DNA from 4 places in the Streptomyces sp. NPDC031274 genome. Region 4 is predicted to be linked to each of the others. Evidence: riboswitches for the same ligand, from Rfam matches in the RefSeq annotation. Region 4 holds a riboswitch; each other region holds the start of a gene.
The links. A riboswitch is a leader RNA that binds a small molecule or an ion and turns the genes downstream of it on or off. The one in region 4 is predicted to bind cyclic di-AMP.
Positions count from the first base shown of each region.

Region 1 (5,299 bases), on a different contig from region 4:
GGAAGGTCCGGAACACCTCGTCGGCACCGGAGAGGTCAGGGCAGGCCTCCTCGACCGAGCACCCCAGGTCAGCGAAGACCGTGACGGCCGGCGCGAACGCCTCGGTGACCTCGCGGTCGACCGGCACCGCTCCCCCCAGGTCCGGCGACCAGGCGATCCGCAGCCCCCTCAGATCCCGTTCCAGTGATCCGCCGAACGCGCTCCCCGGCATCTCCAGAGCGATCGGCGAGCGCGGGTCGGGCCCGGCGACGACGGACAGCAGCAGGGCCGCGTCGGCCACCGTGCGCGCCATCGGCCCCTGCACGGCCATCGTCGACCACGGGGCGGTGTCCGGCCAGCTCGGCACCCGACCCGGCGAGGGGCGCAGGCCGACCACGTTGCAGAACGACGCGGGGTTGCGCAGAGAGCCGCCCATGTCGCTGCCGTCGGCCAGCGGGTGCATGCCGCACGCGAGCGCCGCCGCCGCTCCCCCGCTGCTGCCGCCCGCCGACCGCCGAAGGTCGTACGGGTTGCGGGTGGCACCGAAGACCGGGTTGAAGGTGTGTGAACCGGCAGCGAACTCGGGCACGTTGGTCTTGCCGACGGTGATCGCCCCGGCGGCGCGGATGCGCTCGACGATCAGCTCGTCGCGGTCCGGGACGTTGTCGGCCAGGAGCGGGGTCCCGTAGGTGGTCCGGATGCCACGGGTGTCGTGCGTGTCCTTGTGTGCGATGGGCAACCCGTGCAGCGGGCCGAGCGGTTCGCCGCGCGCTGCCTGCTCGTCGGCGGCGTACGCCTCGTCGAGCGCGCGCTCCGCCGAGAGGGTCACCACGGCGTTCACGGCGCCGTTGACCTGCTCGATCCGGTCCAGGTGCGCCTGGACGACCTCGCGCGCGGACAGTTCGCGCTCGCGGATCCGGGCGGCGAGTTCGCGGGCGGTGAGGTGGACGAGCTCCCCGGCGTCGGGGACTCGGTGGGCTTCAGGGCTCATACGACGCTTTCGGCTCGGGGCGGCTTTCGGGGCGGTCGGCGGCCGACGTTCGTGGCCGCGTTCTCGGCATGCGCTCTCAGCGAGCGGCTGAAACGCGGTGCGTCTGTTGACTCCGGCGGATCACTCGAACATGCTCCCCATCACGACGTTACGTACGTCCTGTACATTTTTTACAGACACCTTGGGGAGCAGCCACCCCCGCCAGAGGAGAGACGTGCCATGAACCGACCGTTCGCCCGCCATGTCCTGCCCGAGTTCACCGACCGCACCTCCACGGGGCAGCGGACCCTCGATCCCTACTCGAAGCTGCTCGAGGAGCGCATCGTCTTCCTCGGGACGCCGATCGACGACACCTCCGCCAATGACGTGATGGCGCAGTTCATGCACCTCGAATACTTGGCGCCCGACCGCGACATCTCGCTCTACATCAACGCTCCCGGCGGCTCGTTCAGCGCGATGACGGCCATCTACGACACGATCCAGTTCGTCACCTGCGACGTGGAGACGGCCTGCCTGGGCCAGGCCGCGTCGGCGGCGGCCGTCCTGCTTGCCGCGGGCACCCCCGGCAAGCGATGCGCGCTGCCGGGCGCCCGGATCCTCATCCATCAGCCCTCGCTCGCCGAGCCGATCCACGGCCAGGCGACCGACTTGGCGATCCAGGCCGACGAACTCCTGCGCACCCGGGCGCAGCTGGAGAAGCTGCTCGTCCAACACACCGGCCGGAGCCCGGAGCTCGTCGCGGCCGACATCGAGCGCGACAAGATCCTCAGCGCCTCCGAAGCGGTCGAGTACGGCCTGGTGGACCGGATCATCGCGACCCGCACATCGTCCCTGCGCACCCCGGACGCGAGGTGAGCCACCGGTGCTGCCGCCCGAGCTTCCTCAGCTGCCCGCGCTCACCCGCGCCGAGGGCGAGTTGATCGACCGGTACCTCGAAGTGGTCGACCTGGTCGGCCGGATCAATCCCGCCCGCGCCTCGGACACCTACGGCGGGCTGCGCGCCGCACAGGCCCTGGTGAGCAGCGCGACCGCCTTGCGGGACGCCCTGACACTCATGCACCAGCGGGGCGAGAGCGCCGTGCACGCGCCGACGCTGGCCCGAGCGCTCCGTGTGCTGGACGGGGAGCGGCGAGCCGGACGGGTCACTGTGCCGCCCCCGTCGGCATCCTGAGCCTCCGTCACCCCGGCCCTGACGTCCGAACCGTCCGGGGCGGGACTCAAACGAACCAAACGGGCTACCTCGTTCGGCGTAGACGATCGTAGTCATTCGGGCTGTCCGCGGTTGCGTCAGATGTGTACGCGACGGCCGGAATTCCTCGTTCCGGTGCTGGTCGAACGATCGTCGAGGGCCTCACCCCGATCCCGAATCAGACTTTGTCCACCCGAACGGTTCAGGCGTGAGGAGCCTCACAAAACGCCGTTTCGGCTCGGAATTCGCACCCTTGACGGGTCAAGATCCCTTCCGACGACAAGCCCCCGCCACAGCGGCGGGGCGGTCCGGGTGGACGCCGAGTCCTGCCGCCACCCGGATGACCGGTCGACATCGGTGCATCGGCAGGAGTGGAGGACCCAGGCATGACGGGTCGGTCCGGAAGGTCCGGACGCCGACCCTTGGGGTGAAGCCGCACACCGCGGCCGGGCAACTTCGCCAGCCCGAATCCGACAGGTCATCCTTCACAGGCGGCTGACGAAGGGTTGCGCATGACCGCGCTGAATCATGTTCCGTCGCTGCTGACCAGGGCCGGCTCCGTATCGGTCCTCACGCTCGCCGTCGTGGGCGGCACCCTCGTGGGCCCAGGGCTCACGACGGAAGCAGAAGCCGCGACGCACGGAACCAAAGCGCTCAAGATCGCTGCCTCAAAGAAAGGCTCGCCGTACCGCTACGGAGCGAAGGGGCCGCACAGGTTCGACTGCTCGGGCCTGACCCTCTACTCCTTCAAGCGCGCGGGCAAGAAGCTGCCTCGCACCGCCGCACAGCAGTACAACAAGACCCGCCACGTCTCGGCGTCGAAACGCTCCCGCGGCGACCTCGTCTTCTTCCACTCCGGCCGGAACGTCTACCACGTCGGCATCTACGCCGGAAAGGGCAGGATCTGGCACGCCCCGAAGTCCAACACCGTGGTGCGCCTCGAGAAGATCTGGACGAAGAGCGTCTGGTACGGCAGGGTGCGCTGATCACCCGTCACTGAACGTCAGCTGCCGGACGGCGGCGGGAGCCTCACGGCTGCCGCCGCCGCTCGGCCGCCCCCGCCCGGCCCTCTGATCGGCGCGTCCGCCGGGCGTGGACGGCGTCCACGCGGATACTCGTGCGCCATGGCCGAAAACAACAGCGCTCCCCCCGCGGGCGACCCGCCGCCGCGCCACGAGACGAGCTTCGAGCGCGCCGACCGCAACTTCTTTGAGATCCTCCAGGAGCTGCGCGTCACGCAGGCCGGGGTGCAGATCCTCTTCGCGTTCCTGTTGACGCTCGCCTTCACCGAGCGCTTCCCCTCGCTCGACACGGTGCAGCGCGCCACGTACGTCACCACACTGCTGCTCGCCGTCCTGTCCGCCGCCCTGTTCACCGCGCCGGCCGCCCTGCACAGGTCGCTGTTCGGGCAGCACTCCAAGCCGCGGATCGTGCGGGTGTCGTCCCGCCTCGCCGGTATCGGCATGGTGGTCCTGGTGTTCGCGCTCGCCGGTTCCGTGCTCCTGGTCGTGGACGTGGCGGTGGGGCGCACCGGCGGGATCATCGCGAGCGCGGGCACGCTGGTGGTGTGCGCGGGCCTCTGGGGCCTGCTTCCCGCCCTGGTGCGCGGCGCGGGCAAGGGCGACTATGACGACGACACCGACACCGGCGGGCCGGACGGCGTCACGCCATCAGGCCCTCGGTCAGGAGCACCAGGCCCAGGACGCTGAGCGCGACACCTGTACCGCCCTCGATCGAACGGGCCGTACGCGTCCTCCGCAGCCCCGATCGCGCAGGCGACTCCGGCGCGGCGGGAGGTGAGGGCGTTGCGCACCACCACGGCGAAGTCGGCGCCCGGCATGGCGACCATGCCCGCGGCGACTCCGGCGAAGGTGACCGGTTGTGCGTCCACGACCCCAAGGCTGCCGTCGTTCTGCCTTCAGCAGGTATGTGGAATATCCTGGGTCTGCCTTAAGCAGGCGTTTACCCCCACGCCGACGGACGGCACCCCACGGCCGCACGGCCCGTCGGCTCCCGCACGCTCCTGCACCGGGAGACTTCCATGTACGACCCGACGCGGCTCGCCGCACTGGTGGCGGTCTCCGAGGCCGGATCGATCACCCGCGCCGCCGAACGCCTGGGCTACACCGTGCCCGCCCTCTCCCAGCAGCTGGCCAAGCTCGAACGGGAGGCGGGCACCGCGCTCCTGGTCCGGCATCACCGCGGGGCACGCCTCACCGGCGCGGGCGAGCTCCTTCTCGCGCGGGCGCGCCGGGTCCTCGACGAGATGGAGCAGGCCCGCCACGAACTGGCCCGGCTCGCGGGCCTGTCCGGCGGCAGACTGCGCGTGGGGACCTTCACCACCGCCGGGATCCATCTGATGCCGCCCGCGCTCACCGCGTTCCGCCGCGCCCATCCGGACATCGAACTGACGGTCCGGGGCTATGAACCGCCGCTCGGCGTCGCGGCCGTGGCAGCGGGCGAGGTCGACCTGGCCCTCACGCACACCTACGAGCCCGCGGACGCGCTGCCGCTGCCCGCGTCCGTGTCCGCGGAGCAGATCCTGGTCGAGGAGTTGGTCCTGGTGACCTCGCCCGGCCACGCGCTCGTGAGCACCTCGTCACGGCTGCCTCTGAGCGATCTTGCCGGTCAGCCGCTGATCAGCATGGCGCCTTCGCATCCACCCCGGCAGGGCGTGGAGTCCGTACTCGTCCGGGCCGGGGCGACGCCCTCGGTCCTGGTCGAGACTCCCAGTTACGCGCTGGTGTGCGCGCTGGTCAGCGCGGGGCTCGGGGTCGCCGTCGTACCGGAGATGGTGGCGCGGACGGCGGTCACCCCGGTGGGGGTCAGGCCGCTTGAGCCGGGGAACCTGCGCCGTACGATCTCGGTCGTCCACCGCTCCGACGGGTCACACCCCGCGGCGGACACCTTCCGGGCGCTGCTCCGGGGGGCCTTCGGACGCTCGGCGGGGTGAGGGCGAAACGCTCAGCCAGTTGAGCGTGAGGGCGAAGCCGAGGGGGCCGCTGTCGCGTCACCGCGGATCGTCGCGGTCCACGGCAGCGCGATCCAGACCGTCTTGCCGCCCTCGGGGGTGGGCGTGACCGACAGCCTGCCGCCGCACTCCATGGTCAGCCAGCGGATGATCACCAAGCCACGGCCGT
Region 1 is NZ_JBVIHP010000036.1:77,106-82,404, reverse strand. Features, by position in the region: gene ACZ5CR_RS39370 (amidase) at 1-970, opposite strand, end outside; gene ACZ5CR_RS39365 (ATP-dependent Clp protease proteolytic subunit) at 1,190-1,825, shown strand; gene ACZ5CR_RS39360 (hypothetical protein) at 1,833-2,141, shown strand; cyclic di-AMP (ydaO/yuaA leader) riboswitch at 2,505-2,668, shown strand; gene ACZ5CR_RS39355 (C40 family peptidase) at 2,672-3,145, shown strand; gene ACZ5CR_RS39350 (DUF6328 family protein) at 3,284-3,868, shown strand; partial or broken gene ACZ5CR_RS39345 (LysE family translocator) at 3,916-4,050, opposite strand; gene ACZ5CR_RS39340 (LysR family transcriptional regulator) at 4,201-5,112, shown strand; gene ACZ5CR_RS39335 (ATP-binding protein) at 5,124-5,299, opposite strand, start outside.
Region 1: another riboswitch for cyclic di-AMP. It lies ahead of ACZ5CR_RS39355 (C40 family peptidase); the one in region 4 lies ahead of ACZ5CR_RS02435 (M23 family metallopeptidase).

Region 2 (5,299 bases), on a different contig from region 4:
TTCTCGCGGTGCTCGGCCTGCTCGCGGCGCTGATCGGAGATCTCCGCGCGCTGCGACACGTACTGCCTTATCGGGTAGGCGAGCGCGACGACCAGCGAGCAGAGGACGAGCGCGAGGAGCGCGGCGCGTCCCGTGAGCCGGGAGCGGCGCGCCTGACGCTTCGTCTGGGAGCGGTAGACACGCTCCGCGGTCTGCTCGCCGAGCAGCCGCAGCCTGGTCGCGGTGGAGAACCGGTCGCGGTCCTTCACGGCCATGTGTGCCGCCTCCCCGATACGTACGCTGCGCTTCGCTCCGCCTTTGCTCCCTGATTTTTCCCTTGGATGCAAAGCACGTCCCCGCACACGGTACGGGACCGAGTACGGGGACGTACGTAACTACTCAGCGGAGCCGGAGCCCGGCGGGTCCGGCGGAGTCGGCGGGTTCAGCCGACCCCGCCAGTTCAGCCGGTCTGCCGGTTCAGCCCTTGAAGCGGGGGAACGCCGAACGGCCCGCGTAGACCGCGGCGTCGTCCAGGATCTCCTCGATGCGGAGCAGCTGGTTGTACTTGGCGACGCGCTCGGAGCGGGCCGGGGCGCCGGTCTTGATCTGGCCGCAGTTGGTGGCGACGGCCAGGTCGGCGATGGTGACGTCCTCGGTCTCGCCGGAGCGGTGCGACATCATGCACTTGAAGCCGCTGCGCTGGGCCATCTCGACGGCGTCGAGAGTCTCGGTCAGCGAGCCGATCTGGTTGACCTTCACCAGGAGGGCGTTGGCCGACTTCTCCTCGATGCCACGGGCCAGGCGCTCCGGGTTGGTGACGAACAGGTCGTCGCCCACGAGCTGGACCTTCTCGCCGAGCTTCTCGGTGATGACGTTCCAGCCGGCCCAGTCGTCCTCGAACAGCGGGTCCTCGATGGAGACGAGCGGGTACGAGGCGACGAGCTCCTCGTAGTACTCGGTCATCTCGGCGGCCGAGCGGGACTTGCCCTCGAACTCGTACGAGCCGTCCTTGTAGAACTCGGACGCGGCGACGTCGAGCGCGAGCGCGATCTGCTCACCGGGGACGTAACCGGCCTGCTTGATGGCCTCGAGGATGAGGTCGAGCGCGGCGCGGTTGGAGTCCAGGTTCGGGGCGAAGCCGCCCTCGTCGCCCAGGCCGGTGGCGAGGCCCTTGTCCTTCAGGACCTTCTTCAGCGTGTGGTAGACCTCGGTGCCCCAGCGCAGGGCCTCGGAGAACGACTCGGCGCCGATCGGCGCGATCATGAACTCCTGGATGTCGACGTTCGAGTCGGCGTGCGACCCGCCGTTCAGGATGTTCATCATCGGAACGGGCAGCAGGTGCGCGTTCGGGCCGCCGAGGTAGCGGAAGAGCGGCAGGTCGGAGGCCTCCGACGCGGCGTGCGCGACGGCGAGCGAGACGCCGAGGATGGCGTTGGCGCCGAGCGAGCCCTTGTTGTCGGTGGCGTCGAGGTCGAACATCGCCTGGTCGATCAGGCGCTGCTCGGTCGCGTCGTACCCGACGAGCTCCGGGCCGATCTGCTCGATGACGGCGAGGACGGCCTTCTCCACGCCCTTGCCGTGGTAACGGTTGGGGTCACCGTCACGGAGTTCGATGGCCTCGAAAGCACCGGTGGACGCACCGGACGGAACGGCGGCACGACCCGTGCTGCCGTCGTCGAGGCCGACCTCGACCTCAACCGTGGGGTTGCCTCGGGAGTCCAGGATTTCCCGGGCTACGACGACGTCGATGGACGGCACGAGCATCTCCTTCTGGGATGTGACGCGGGTACGCGGGGCGTTGGCCTCGCGGACATGAGCCTAACCGGCTCCCGGGCAAGAGCGAGCCGAGCGACCGCCCGGTGGACAAACCGAGAGCAAAATGTTTCCGAACGGAACAAAGCAGGGAGGGCAACGAAACCCGCCCCGGTGCGTACGGGGGATACGCGCACCGGGGCGGGGAGAGCAGCGCCCGAAGGGGCGCGGGGAACTGCGCGAAGCGAGCACGAAGCGCCCGCGGAGGAAGACAAGCCCCGCAGGCGCCCCGCCAGAACTAGCTGAGGTGCAGCTGCTGACCCGGGAAGATCATGTCGGCGTTGTCGATGATGTCGCCGTTGAGCTTGTACACCTTGTGCCAGCCGCCCTTGACGTCCTTCGCCTCGGCGATCTTGGAGAGGGTGTCACCCTTCTTGACCTTGTACTCCCCGTCACCCTTCTTGACCGTCTTACCGGTCGGGGTCTGGACGGTCTTCTTGGACTCGGTCTTCGGAGCCTCGGTCTTCGGCGCCTCGGCCTTCGGAGCGGCCTGCTGCGGCTGCTCGGTCTGGGCGCTGGGCTCGTTCTTGGGCTGCTCCTGGGTCTGCTGCGGGGCGCTCTCCTGCGCACCGCCACCCTCGTTGGAGGCACCCGAGAGGCCGACGCCGCAGCTCGGCCAGGCGCCCTTGCCCTGGCCCGCGAGGACCTTCTCGCCGATCTCTATCTGCTGGGCCTTGGAGGCCTGGTCGGCGCTGGACGCGTACTTCGTACCGCCGTACGCGGCCCAGGTGGACGACGAGAACTGCAGGCCGCCCGTGTAGCCGTTGCCGGTGTTGATCGACCAGTTGCCGCCGGACTCGCACTGGGCGACGGCGTCCCACTCGGAGTTCGTCGCCGCGGAGGCCGAGCCGGCCGCCATCAGCGGGGCTGCGACCGCGACACCGGTGACGCCCGCGAGCGTGGCGACACGGGTGGCCTTGGACGGGCGGCGGTGCTTGCCCTTGCTGGAAAACAGCATGAGTGATCCCCTCACCGACGCCTGCGAGGTGAGCTGTCGGGTTCGGGCCGATGAAGTTGCCCGGCCGCGCTTCCTTGAGCGCGACTTAACCCCTAGCCGTTCCCGTCCGTTCCTCCGCATCGCTCTCGCGATGCTGAACGGCCGGGCCCGGCGGAAACCTTGGTTCCCCCGCTCCTGCCTACGGCGCTTGCGCGACGACTGTTCCCGAACGGCCGTTGGCAGGACTCGGCGTACCGACCGGCGGGGCCCGCTGTGGCGAGCGGTCACGACCGTAGGCATGGGATCGGTCGATTTCCAAAGACGATCAGGGCTTCTGAGACCCATCTCTCACTTGCACCAATCCAGACATCAGGCGCAAAGCGAGTCGCCAACTTCCCCTACTTTTCGCCCAAATCGAGGCTCTGACCGGGAAGGATGAGGTCGGGGTCGGAGCCGACGGCCTTCTCGTTCTCCGCGTACAGCTCGGTCCACCCGCCCTTCACGTCGAGGTCGTCGGCGATGGCCCAGAGGTTGTCCCCGGAGCGGACCGTGTACGTCCCGTCCGAGCCGTTCCGCTGACGCTCGTCGCCACGGGAGGCGTGCCGACCCGAACCCTCGCGGGAGTCGTCGCCGGGCTGCTTGCCGTCCGCGCTGTCGCCGCGGTGGCGGCCTTCACCCTCGCCGGTGGTGGGGGTGGCGGTCGGCGAAGTCTCATCGCTCTGCCCGGACTTGCCCGAGCCATCGGAATCACCCGACTCGCCCGAATCACCCGACTCGTCGTGATTCTTGTCTCGCGCCTCGTCGCCGGAGCCGGACTTGTCGGTCTTATCGGCCTTATCGGTCTTGCCAGACTCACCGGAAGGCTTCTTGGAGGACTCGCCCGAGGACTTGTCCGAAGACGTGGCACTGTCCGAGGGGTCGGCCGACTCGCTCGGCGACGCGCCCGGCTCATCCGAGTCGTCCGAGTCATCCGAGTCGCCGGGGTCGGCCGACTCCGTCGACTCGTCGGAAGGCGTCGTCGTGATCGGAGCGCCCGGGTCGACGTCGGCGGCGGCGCCGTCCTGAGTGAGCCCGGCGACCGGCGCGCAGCTCGGCCAGGCCTTGGTCCCCTGGTCGTCGAGAACCTTCTCGGCCACGGATATCTGCTGCGAGCGGCTGGCCTGATCGGCGCTCGGCGCGAAGTCGAGGCCGCCGTGGTCCTCCCAGACCCGCTGCGACAACTGGAGCCCGCCGTAGTACCCGTTGTCCGCGTCCGCGCTCCAGGATCCGCCGCTCTCGCACTCCGCGAGCTTGTCCCACGTGGCGGCGTCCGCCGCGCTCGCGCTGGTGGCACCGAGCAGCGGGATGGCGATGGCCGATCCTGCGACTCCTGCCGCGACGATCAGGGCCGGGGCCTGGCGGGGGCGTCGGTGACGACCATTGCCGGAGAGCATGCGGTTGCCTTTCGCGTGACTGGAGCGACGACAGCGGCACGGGATGCCGAGTCGTCGGTGAACGTAGCGGGAGTCGAACGCTTGTCACAAGTCGATGCAGCGGAGATCACGTGAAAGTCACAGTCTTGACGGCATGTCAGCTGGACGGCGTTTCAGATGCCTGATATTTGCTCTGCTGTGCGGGCGCGAACTCCACGGGCAGCGTGCGGAGTCCACGCATGATGAGCCCGCCACGCCATCTCAAATCGTCAGGTTCCGCCGCGAGTCGCAGGTCAGGGAGGCGCCGCAGAAGCGTCGCGAGGGCGGTCCGCCCTTCGAGCCGGGCGAGCGGTGCGCCGAGACAGTAATGAATGCCATGGCCGTAGCCGAGGTGTTGGTTGTCGCGGCGGGAGAGGTCGAGCGTGTCCGGCCGGTCGAAGCGTTCCGGGTCACGGTCGGCGGCGGCGAGGACGACGAGGACGGGGTCGCCGACGGCAATGTCCTCCCCTCCCACGGTCAGCCGCTCGGTGGCGAACCGCCAGGTGGCGAGTTCGACGGGCCCGTCGAAGCGCAGGAGCTCCTCGAGCCCGGTGTCCAGGAGACCGGTGTCGCCGCCCCTGAGGGAGCCCTGGAGCCGCTCGCGCTGTTCGGGGTGGGTGAGGAGGGCATAGGCGCCGTTGCCGATGAGGTTCACGGTCGTCTCAAAACCGGCGAAAAGCAAGATAAAGGCCATTGCGGCGGCCTCGTTCTCCGTGAGGTGCTCGCCGTGGTCGGAGGCGCGGATGAGCCCCGAGATGAGGTCGTCGCCGGGTTCGAGGCGCTTGCGGTGGATCAGCTCGGCGAGGTAGCCGCGCATCTTCTTCACGGAGCGGGCGACCCCGCCCCTGGGGCCTCCCCCGTGGCGGATCATCATCCCCGCCCAGTCACGGAAGTCGTCCTGGTCCTCGCGGGGCACGCCCAGCAGGTCGCAGATGGCGTAGATGGGGAGCGGGAAGGCGAAGTCGTGAATGAGGTCGGCCTCCCCCTTCTCGACGAACTGGTCGATGAGACGGTCCGTCAACTCCTGCACGCGTGGCGCGAATTCGGCGATGCGGCGGGGCGTGAAGGCCTTGGAGACGAGGCGGCGGAGGCGGGTGTGGTCCGGCGGGTCGATGTTGAG
Region 2 is NZ_JBVIHP010000019.1:72,922-78,220, reverse strand. Features, by position in the region: gene ACZ5CR_RS28175 (FtsB family cell division protein) at 1-254, opposite strand, end outside; gene eno (phosphopyruvate hydratase) at 457-1,737, opposite strand; gene ACZ5CR_RS28165 (transglycosylase family protein) at 2,030-2,749, opposite strand; cyclic di-AMP (ydaO/yuaA leader) riboswitch at 2,753-2,945, opposite strand; gene ACZ5CR_RS28160 (transglycosylase family protein) at 3,127-4,161, opposite strand; gene ACZ5CR_RS28155 (cytochrome P450 family protein) at 4,298-5,299, opposite strand, start outside.
Region 2: another riboswitch for cyclic di-AMP. It lies ahead of ACZ5CR_RS28165 (transglycosylase family protein); the one in region 4 lies ahead of ACZ5CR_RS02435 (M23 family metallopeptidase).

Region 3 (5,299 bases), on a different contig from region 4:
GAGAAGAAGGCGATAGAGGAAGCCGCGCGCAAGGAGCGTCTGCGACCCAAGTTCGCACTGCCGGTCAAGCAGCACGGTCTGAGCGCGTACTACGGGCAGGCGGGCGTCAACTGGATGTCCGCGCACTCCGGGATCGACTTCCCGGTGTCGTACGGCACCGAGGTGCTCGCCGCCACCGACGGCGTCGTCTCCACGAAGTGGAACAGCGCCTACGGCAACATGGCGATCGTGACCGCCAAGGACGGCACGGAGACGTGGTACTGCCACCTCTCCACGCACAAGGTCTCCAGCGGCCCCGTCAAGGCGGGCGACCCCATCGCCTTCTCCGGAAACTCCGGCAACTCCACGGGACCGCACCTGCACTTCGAGGTGCGCCCCGGCGGCGGCTCGGCGATCGACCCGCTGCCGTGGCTGCGCAGCCACAACCTCGACCCGACGTAACTCCGGCCGCCGCCCCCGCGTTACAGCTTCTCCACCGGCGCGTACCGCAGCAGGAGCCGCTTCGGCTTGGGCTCTCCGAAGTCCACCGTCGCCTCGGCGTTCGCGCCCGTGCCCTTCACCCCGACCACGGTCCCGAGGCCGAACTGGTCGTGCGTGACCCGGTCCCCGATCGCCAGCGCGACCACCGGCTTCTCCGAGGCGCGGCGCGTGGCGAAGCCCTGCGCTCCCCCGGTGCGCGAGCGCGACGACGACAAGGAAGAGGCGATTCCGGCCGCGGGGCCTGAGGAGGCAGGCGCGCCGACGGAGCCCTTCCGCTTCCAGTCCAGGTGAACCTCCGGGATCTCCTCCAGGAAGCGCGACGGCGGGTTGTACGAGGGCTGTCCCCAGGCGCTGCGCATCGAGGCCCGCGTCAGATAGAGCCGTTCCCGCGCGCGCGTGATGCCCACGTACGCGAGGCGGCGCTCCTCCTCCAGCTCCTTGACCTGGCCGAGGGAGCGCATGTGCGGGAAGACGCCGTCCTCCATGCCGGTCAGGAAGACGACCGGGAATTCGAGGCCCTTGGCCGTGTGCAGCGTCATCAGCGTGATGACTCCGGAGCCGTCGTCCTCCTCGTCGGGAATCTGGTCCGAGTCGGCGACGAGCGCGACCCGCTCGAGGAACGCGGAGAGCGTGCCCGAAACGCTTGTGCCCGCGCCCGCGTCTTCCTCTCCACCGCCGGTTCCGTCCTCAGTCTCGCCCTCGGCCGCCCCTTCGGTCTGCCCTTCGCCGTCCTCGCCGTTTTCGCCGTCCTCGCTGCCGCCACCGCTGTCGTGTTCGAACTCAAGTGCCACGGCGGCGAGTTCCTGGAGGTTCTCGATGCGCGTCTCGTCCTGCGGGTCGGTCGAGGCCTGCAACTCGGCGAGATACCCGGTCCGTTCGAGTACGGCCTCCAGGACGACGGCGGGGCCCGCGCCGGACTCGACGATGGTCCGCAGTTCCTCCATCAGCACGTTGAAACGCTTGACGGCGTTCGCCGAGCGGGCCGCCATTCCGTACGCCTCGTCGACGCGCTGCAGCGCCTGCGGGAAGGAGATCTTCTCGCGCTGCGAGAGCGCGTCGATCATCGCCTCAGCGCGGTCGCCGATACCCCTCTTGGGTACGTTGAGAATGCGCCGCAGCGGTACGGAGTCCTCCGGGTTGGCGAGCACCCGCAGATACGCGAGGACGTCCCGGACCTCCTTGCGCTCGTAGAAGCGGACGCCTCCGACGACCTTGTAGGGCAGGCCTACGCGGATGAAGATCTCTTCGAAGACACGGGACTGCGCGTTCGTCCGGTAGAAGATCGCGACGTCGCCCGCCTTCGCGTCGCCCGCGTCGGTGAGCCGGTCGATCTCGTCGGCGACGAACTGCGCCTCGTCGTGCTCGGTGTCGGCGACATAGCCGGTGATGCCCGCGCCCGCGCCCGCGTTGGTCCACAGGTTCTTGGGGCGGCGGCTTTCGTTGCGTTCGATGACGGCGTTGGCCGCGGTGAGGATCGTCTGCGAGGAGCGGTAGTTCTGCTCCAGGAGGATCGTCGTCGCGTTCGGGTAGTCCTCCTCGAACTGGAGGATGTTGCGGATCGTGGCGCCGCGGAAGGCGTAGATCGACTGGTCCGCGTCACCCACGACGCACAGCTCGGCGGGGTCGTCCCCCTCGCCTCCGGAGGGGCCGACCAGCTCGCGCACGAGGGCGTACTGGGCGTGGTTGGTGTCCTGGTACTCGTCGACCATCACGTGCCGGAAGCGGCGGCGGTAGTGCTCGGCGACGTCCGGGAACGCGCGGAACATGTTGACCGTCGTCATGATCAGGTCGTCGAAGTCGAGGGCGTTCGCCTCGCGCAGCCGCGACTGGTACATCGCGTATGCCTGGGCGAGCGTCTTCTCGAAGCCGTCGGCGGCCTGTCCTGCGAAGGTCTCCTCGTCGATCAGTTCGTTCTTCAGGTTCGAGATCTTGGCGCTGAAGGACTTCGGCGGGAACTTCTTCGGGTCGATGTCCAGGTCACGGCAGACCAGGGCCATCAGGCGCTTGGAGTCGGCGGCATCGTAGATCGAGAAGGAGGAGGTGAAACCGATCGTCTTCGACTCGCGGCGCAGTATGCGCACGCACGCGCTGTGGAAGGTCGACACCCACATCGCGTTGGCCCGCGGCCCGACGAGCTGCTCGACGCGCTCCTTCATCTCGCCCGCGGCCTTGTTCGTGAACGTGATCGCCAGGATCTGCCCCGGGTGCACGTGCCGCTCGGCCAGGAGATACGCGATGCGGTGCGTGAGGACCCGGGTCTTGCCGGAGCCCGCGCCCGCGACGATGAGCAGCGGGGTGTCCGCGTGCACGACTGCCGCGCGCTGGTTCTCGTTAAGACCGTCGAGCAGGGCTGCCGGGTCGAGCACGGGGCGCGGGGCGCCGTCGCGGTAGTGCGCGTCCCGGGGTGCGGGCGCGTCGAACTTCCCGTCGAACAGATCATCCGGAACGGACTCCGGAGCACTGTCCTCGGGCGGCGGCGGGGGCTCTTCCTCCGAAGCCCGCGAGGGCTTGAGGTCCGCCAGGAAGCTGTCATCAAAGAGGCTGCTCATCGCCTCCCGAGTCTAGGCGGCCCCACTGACAACCCGCTCCGGGTTCCGGCCACGTCCACTCACGAACGTCCACTCGTCTACGCCCTGCCCACGCCCGATCACCCTCCGCCACCGCATGGCGTGTCCGCATCAAGAGCTTCGTAAAGTCACGAAAATGTATCGGGCATATCGAACATCAACCTTCACACGAGCCACACGAGTTGGCTAGCGTGCTGCGTGGGCTGCTCGTACTCCCACCGGCGAACCCCGCCGGGAACGGGTGGCCTCCGCCGAGTTCGATCTCCTCGGAGCCGGGGACCCACGATGAACTTGGGGTGAATCGGTCCCGTACGAAGTACGGGACTGTAGGGCAACCTTCCGGAACCACCCGCCCGAACCCGACAGCTAACCCGGTAGGCGGTCTACGGAAGGAGTCGCCTCCCTTGGCGTCGCACCGCAAGCCGCGGACCCGCATGGCCGGCCTACGCGTCACCCCCGCCATCGGCATCACGACGGCCGCCCTCACCTCCGTGGCCCTGCTGTCACAGAGCGCGCAGGCGGCACCGTCCGCACCGCAGAAGCCCAGCCTCGAAGAGGTCCAGAAGAAGGTCGACGACCTCTACCATCAGGCGGGCGTGGCCACACAGAAGTACAACTCGGCCAAGGAGCGCACGGACACGCAGCGCAAGAAGGTCGACACCCTTCTCGACGACGTGGCCCAGCGCACCGACAAGCTGAACGAGGCCCGCCAGGAGCTGGGCGCGTTCGCCGCGGCGCAGTACCGCACCGGCGCCGTCTCCGAGACCGCCACGATGATGCTCGCCGACGACCCGCAGGGGTACTTCGACCAGAACCATCTGTCGGACCGCCTGACCGCGCGCCAGAAGAAGGCGGTCGACGACTACCAGACGAAGCAGGCCGCGGCGACGAAGCAGCGCACGAAGGCCGCCAAGAGCCTTCAGACGCTGAGCGACTCGCGGGACGACCTCAAGGCGAGCAAGCGGACCGTCCAGAAGAAGCTGGGCCAGGCGCGCACGATGCTCTCGAAGCTGACGGCCGAGGAGAAGGCGCGGCTCGCGGCGATCGAGAAGAAGAAGGAAGAAGCGGCCAAGCGCAAGGCCGCCGAGCTGGCCCGCAAGCAGGAGGCCGAGGCGGAGGCCAAGCGCAAGGCGGCGGAAGAGGCCGCGGCGAAGGAGCGCGAGAAGAACAAGGAGACCCCGGACACCGGCTCCGGTTCCGGTTCCGGTTCCGGTTCGGACGCGGGTTCGGGCTCCGGCTCCGGCTCCGGCAACACGGACAGCGGGTACGCGGCGAAGGCCGCGAAGGTCATCGACTTCGCCGAGGCACAGATCGGCAAGCCGTACGTGTGGGGCGCCACAGGACCCGACTCCTACGACTGCTCCGGGCTCACCCAGGACGCGTGGAAGGCCGCGGGGATCTCCCTGCCGCGCACGACCTGGGACCAGGTCAAGGTCGGCACGACCGTGAAGACCGCCGACGCCAAGCCCGGCGACCTGGTCTTCTTCTACGACGACATCAGCCACGTAGGTATCTACATCGGCAACGGCAAGATGATCCACGCCCCGAAGCCGGGTGCGAACGTCCGCACCGAGTCGATCTACTACATGCCGATCCACAGCGTGGTACGGCCCGCGTAACCCTCACGACCGTCACACGAGAAAACGGCCCTCCACGCGCGCGTGGAGGGCCGTTTTCCGTGAGTGGGGGGGCGGGATCAGGTCCACAGCACCGCGATGAAGATGTTCGCGACGGTCAGAAGACCGACGGCGCCGAACATCCCCTTGTCCACCTTCTCCTCGTCCCGCTTCACGTAGACCAGCGCGAGGATCACGATCAGCACGGCCATCTTGATGCCGATCTTGAGGTTGTTGACCGGGTTGTCGTCCGCCTGGTTGAGACCCACCAGGACGACGCCCGTGACCAGCATCGTCAGCGCGCCGTGCAGCATCGCCGGGTTGAAGCGGGCCGTGCCCTCGCCCATCTGCTTCATCTGAGTGAGGAAGCCACCCAGGAGGGAGGCGATGCCGATGATGTGCAGGCCGACGAAGAGGTGGGTGAGAACGTCCATGAGCCGGAGCCTAGCCGGGGCCATATCACCACTCCGTAGCCAGGTGGGCCCCAAGCGCCGCATCGGACACACGCCTACGGGAAGGGCGCTCGGTCCGGTGGACCGCACAGCCACATTCGGTCACCGGCGGCACACTTCAGCCAGTTGCGCACAATCCGTCACCAACCCGTGACGGTCAGGTTTAGCGTCCTTCGTCAGGTGA
Region 3 is NZ_JBVIHP010000032.1:41,113-46,411, forward strand. Features, by position in the region: gene ACZ5CR_RS37160 (M23 family metallopeptidase) at 1-441, shown strand, start outside; gene ACZ5CR_RS37165 (ATP-dependent DNA helicase) at 462-3,029, opposite strand; cyclic di-AMP (ydaO/yuaA leader) riboswitch at 3,287-3,443, shown strand; gene ACZ5CR_RS37170 (C40 family peptidase) at 3,452-4,666, shown strand; gene ACZ5CR_RS37175 (hypothetical protein) at 4,744-5,097, opposite strand.
Region 3: another riboswitch for cyclic di-AMP. It lies ahead of ACZ5CR_RS37170 (C40 family peptidase); the one in region 4 lies ahead of ACZ5CR_RS02435 (M23 family metallopeptidase).

Region 4 (5,299 bases):
TCGACGGAGCAGGGAACGTCGGTCGGCACCGTACGGGCCGACGGCCGGCGGAGCACGCGTGATCGCATGAGACACTGGTCTAGACAAGTGTGAGACACCTGGAAGGGCAGCAACACATGGCTGAGCGCCGCGTCAACGTCGGCTGGGCCGAGGGCCTTCACGCCCGACCCGCCTCCATCTTCGTCCGCGCGGCCACCGCCGCCGGCGTCCCCGTGACGATCGCCAAGGCTGACGGCAACCCCGTGAACGCCGCCTCCATGCTCGCGGTGCTCGGTCTGGGCGCGCAGGGCGGCGAGGAGATCGTGCTCGCCTCCGACGCCGAGGGCGCGGACGCCGCTCTCGACCGTCTGGCGAAGCTGGTCGCGGACGGTCTCGAAGAGCTCCCCGAGACCGTCTAGCCAGTAAAGACTGGTACTCATACGCCGAAGGGCCCGCCCTGAATAGGGGGCGGGCCCTTCGGCGCTTCTGTTTCCAGCTACCGAATATCAGAGCCGCATTCCCTGAACGTGCCGCATTCGGGCAGCCGAAATAATCCCCCGCCGAATAGCACTTCTTTGTATACGGCGCCTCTGTTAATGCCGGAGGCCCACCGTGTTTACGGCATGTTGCGAATCCCTCACACGATCACGTCCCGCGATTCGATGACCTTGCGGGGGAAAGCGCAGCCGGTGCGCGGCCGTCGCCCGTTCCGCGTGGGCCGCCGCGAGCGACCTGGCCCGTTCCGCGTCCCCGCGGGCGACCGCGTCGACGATCGCGGCGTGCTCCGCCCAGGACTCCGCGGGAGCGGCCGATGTCTCGACGACGTACATCCAGGCGATCTTGTGCCGGAGCTGGGTGAGCAGCGCCGTGAGGCCCGGGCTGCCGGACGACTGGGCGAGCGTCTCGTGGAACCAGCCTCCCAGGGAGCGCAGGTCGTCGCTCTGACCGCCCCTCGAACGCTCCTGACCGAGCCTGACGAGGCCGCGCAGGACCTTCAGGTGCGCCTCCGTGCGGCGCTGAGCGGCGCGGGCCGCGCCGAGCGGCTCCAGGAGCATGCGTATCTCCAGGAGGTCGGCCGCCTCCTGCTCGGTGGGCTCCGCGACGCACGCGCCCGCGTGCCTGCGCGTGACGACGAACCCCTCGGCCTCCAGGGTGCGCAGGGCCTCGCGCACGGGGACGCGGGAGACTCCATAGCGGCGTGCGAGCAGTTCCTCGGTGAGCCGGCCACCCCGTTCGTAGACACCGGAGACGATGTCGTCCCGGATGGCCGTGCATACCGAGTGCGCGGGAATGCGCATGACCTGACCTCCGCCTTAATCCCCGCGAAACGCGGTCGATCGACGCCTTTTCAGTGACCCTATTGCAGAGCGGCCGAATTTCCGATGGCAGGCCGAAATCCATGGATATATTTTGGCCAAAGGCGATCGGCGCGGGTACGGGTACGGGTACGCGCGGGTACAGGTACGGCGGTACGGCGAAAGCCCCGGCTCTCGATGAGCCGGGGCTTTCGGTGGATCAGCGTGCGGTGGATCAGCCTTCGGTTGATCAGACGCCGACGTCGTGCGAGCGGAGGTACGCGATCGGGTCGATGTCCGTGCCGTAGTCCTCGCCGGTGCGGGCCTCGAAGTGGAGGTGCGGGCCGCTGGAGTTGCCGGTGGAGCCCGAGAGGCCGATCTGCTGGCCCGGGGTGACGGCCTGGCCGACGGTGACGCCGAGGGACGACATGTGGCCGTACTGGGTGTACGTGCCGTCGTTCATCTTGATGACCACGTTGTTGCCGTAGGCGCCGCCCCAGCCTGCCTCGACGACGGTGCCGGAGCCGACCGCGTGGACCGAGGTGCCGGACGCGGCGTGGAAGTCGATGCCGGTGTGGCTGCCGGAGGACCACATGCCGCCGCCGGTCTGGTAGCCCGTGGAGACGTACGAGCCGGTGATCGGGGAGACGTAGCTGTTGAGGCGCTTGCGCTCGGCCTCGCGAGCGGCCCGCTCCTTGGCTTCGCGCTCCTTCTTGGCCTTGGCCTTCGCCTCGGCCTCGGCCTTGCGCTTGGCCTCTTCAGCCTTCTTCTTGGCGGCTTCTTCGGCCTTCTTGGCCGCTGCCGCGTCGTCGGCTGCCTGCTGCTGGGCGGCGGCCTGCGCGTCGACGCTGGCGGCGAGCGAGTCGCCGACGGAGATCGCCTGGGTGAGGCCGGTGTGCTCGAGAGCCACGGCGTCGTCGGCGGCAAGGGCCGGAGCGGCCAGGCCTCCTATGACACCAGTGGTGGTGAGGGCGGCGACGCCCGCCACGTTCGCGGTCGTACGCGTGATGCGGCTCGGGCGACGGTGCTTCCCGGTGGCACGGGTGAACGCCATGTAGCGGCTGATCCTTTCCTTCCTTCTCGCCTACCGGGTTAGCTGACGGGTTCGGAGCAGGAAGGTCTCCTACGAGTCCCTCGCCTCACGGCAAGGTTCCCGATTCACCCCAAGGGGACATGTGGGTCCCCGGCTCCCCTGGCTCGCGCCGTACGGGGACTCGGCGATGACTGTCCGGTGCCGCGGGTGCGGCGTACTGCATGACGAACAGCCGGATCGACGCTAAGCGGGGCGCTTTCAAACGACAAACGGATCAGAGCTTTTGTAGCGCACGCCACAGGGCAGACACGTAACCTCCATACTAATTCGGACATATGAGGACCCCAGTGGCAAATTCCAGCCACTGGGGTCCCGATATGTCCTGACTGTCACTCAGCTCGTGACCACACTCACTTCACCGATGCCGAGCGCCCTGACGGGCTCCTCGATCTGCGCGGCGTCACCGACGAGCACCGTCACCAGGCGGTCCTGGGGGAAGGCGCTCACCACGGCGGCGGTGGCCTCCACGGTGCCGGTCGCGGCCAACTGGCGGTACAGCTGCGCCTGGAAGTCGTCCGGAAGGTGCTGCTCGACCTGATCGGCGAGGGTGGCGGCGACGGACGCGGCCATCTCGTACTTGAGCGGGGCGACGCCCACCAGGTTCTGCACGGCGACATCGCGCTCGGCGTCCGTCAGACCCTCGGCGGCGAGGGTGCGCAGCACCTTCCACAGGTCGTCGAGGGCCGGTCCCGTGGACTCGGTGTCCACCGAGCCGCTGATGGCCAGCATCGCGGCACCCGTGCCGTCCGGGGCGGAGCGCAGGACCTGGGCGAACGACCGTACGCCGTAGGTGTATCCCTTCTCCTCGCGCAGGACGCGGTCGAGTCGCGAGGTGAGGGTGCCGCCGAGGCAGTACGTGCCGAGCACCTGCGCGGGCCAGACGCGGTCGTGCCGGTCCGGTCCCACGCGGCCGATGAGCAGCTGCGTCTGGACGGCTCCGGGGCGGTCCACGATGACGACGCGCCCGGTGTCGTCGGCGGTCACCGGGGGCACCGGCCGCGGCTCGGCGGTGCCGCCCGTCCAGGCGCCGATGGTGTCGGCGAGGACGGCGTCCAGGTCGACGCCGGTCAGGTCGCCCACGACGACCGCGGTGGCCGTGGCGGGACGCACGTGCTTCTCGTAGAAGGCACGCACCGCCGCCGAGTCGATGGCCGTGACCGTCTCCTCGGTGCCCTGGCGGGGGCGCGACATGCGCGACGTCGCGGGGAACAGCTGCCGGGAGAGCTCCTTGGCGGCGCGGCGCGCCGGGTTGGCGGCCTCGTGCGGGATCTCGTCCAGGCGGTTGCGTACGAGGCGTTCGATCTCGCTGTCCGCGAAGGCGGGGGCGCGCAGGGCGTCGGAGAGCAGGCCGAGCGCCTTCGGGAGGCGGGAGACCGGGACTTCGAGGGAGACGCGCACGCCGGGGTGGTCGGCGTGCGCGTCCATGGAGGCGCCGCAGCGGTCGAGTTCCGCGGCGAAGTCCTCGGCGGAGTGCTTGTCGGTGCCTTCGTTGAAGGCCCTCGCCATGATCGTGGCGACGCCGTCGAGGCCCGCGGGCTCGGCGTCGAGCGGCGCCTCGAGGTGGATCTCCACGGCGACGACCTGCTGGCCGGGGCGGTGGCAGCGCAGGACGGTGAGGCCGTTGTCCAGGGTGGCGCGCTCGGGCGCGGGGAAGGCCCACGGCCGTGCGGTGCCCGCCTGGGGCTGGGGGTGGAACTGCATCGTCGCGGCCTCGGTCACTTCGCCGCCTCCTCTTCGTCCTCGTCGGTGGCTTCGGCGCCTTCGGGGGCCGCTGAGCCCTCGGTGGGCTCGTACACGAGCACCGCGCGGTTGTCGGGGCGCAGGCGGGCCGCCGCGGCCGCCTTGACCTCTTCCGCCGTGACGTCGAGGACGCGCTTGACGGCGGTCAGGGCGAGCTGCGGGTCGCCGAACAGGACCGCGTACCGGCACAGTTCGTCCGCGCGTCCCGCCACCGTGGAGAGCCTGTCGAGCCACTCGCGCTCCAGTTGTGCCTGGGCGCGCTCCATCTCCTCGTCGGTGGGGCCCTCTTCCGCGAAGCGGGCGAGCTCCTCGTCGACGGCCGCCTCGATGACGGGGACCTCGACGTCGCCGGACGTCTTCACGTCGAGCCAGCCGAGCGAGGGGGCTCCGGCGAGACGCAGCAGGCCGAACCCTGCCGCCACCGCGGTGCGGTCGCGGCGCACGAGGCGGTTGTAGAGCCGCGACGACTCGCCGCTGCCCAGGACCGTGAGCGCCAGGTCGGCCGCGTCGCACGCGCGCGTGCCGTCCTCCGGGAGGCGGTAGGCGGCCATCAGGGCGCGGGCCGGTACCTCTTCCTCGACGACCTCGCGCAGCTCCTTGCCGATCGTGTCGGGCAGCGAGCCGTCGCGCGGCGGCTGCTTGCCGTCGTGCGAGGGGATGGACCCGAAGTACTGCTCGACCCAGGCGAGGGTCTCCTGCGGGTCGATGTCGCCGACGACCGACAGGACGGCGTTGTTGGGCGCGTAGTACGTACGGAAGAAGTTCCGCGCGTCCTCGAGCGTCGCCGCGTCCAGGTCGGCCATGGAGCCGATCGGGGTGTGGTGGTAGGGGTGGCCCTCGGGGTACGAGAGGGCGGTCAGCTTCTCGAACGCCGTGCCGTAGGGAACGTTGTCGTAGCGCTGGCGGCGCTCGTTCTTGACGACGTCCCGCTGGTTCTCCATGGATTCTTCGTCGAGCGCGGAGAGCAGCGAGCCCATCCGGTCGGCTTCCAGCCACAGGGCCAGCTCGAGCTGGTGTGTGGGCATGGTCTCGAAATAGTTGGTGCGCTCGAAGCTCGTGGTGCCGTTGAGCGACCCGCCCGCACCCTGCACCAGCTCGAAGTGGCCGTTGCCGTGCACCTGCTTCGAGCCCTGGAACATCAGGTGCTCGAAGAGGTGGGCGAGGCCCGTACGCCCCTTGACCTCGTGGCGCG
Region 4 is NZ_JBVIHP010000001.1:531,200-536,498, forward strand. Features, by position in the region: gene ACZ5CR_RS02425 (HPr family phosphocarrier protein) at 117-398, shown strand; gene ACZ5CR_RS02430 (GntR family transcriptional regulator) at 573-1,277, opposite strand; gene ACZ5CR_RS02435 (M23 family metallopeptidase) at 1,525-2,328, opposite strand; cyclic di-AMP (ydaO/yuaA leader) riboswitch at 2,341-2,504, opposite strand; gene ACZ5CR_RS02440 (M16 family metallopeptidase) at 2,701-4,086, opposite strand; gene ACZ5CR_RS02445 (M16 family metallopeptidase) at 4,083-5,299, opposite strand, start outside.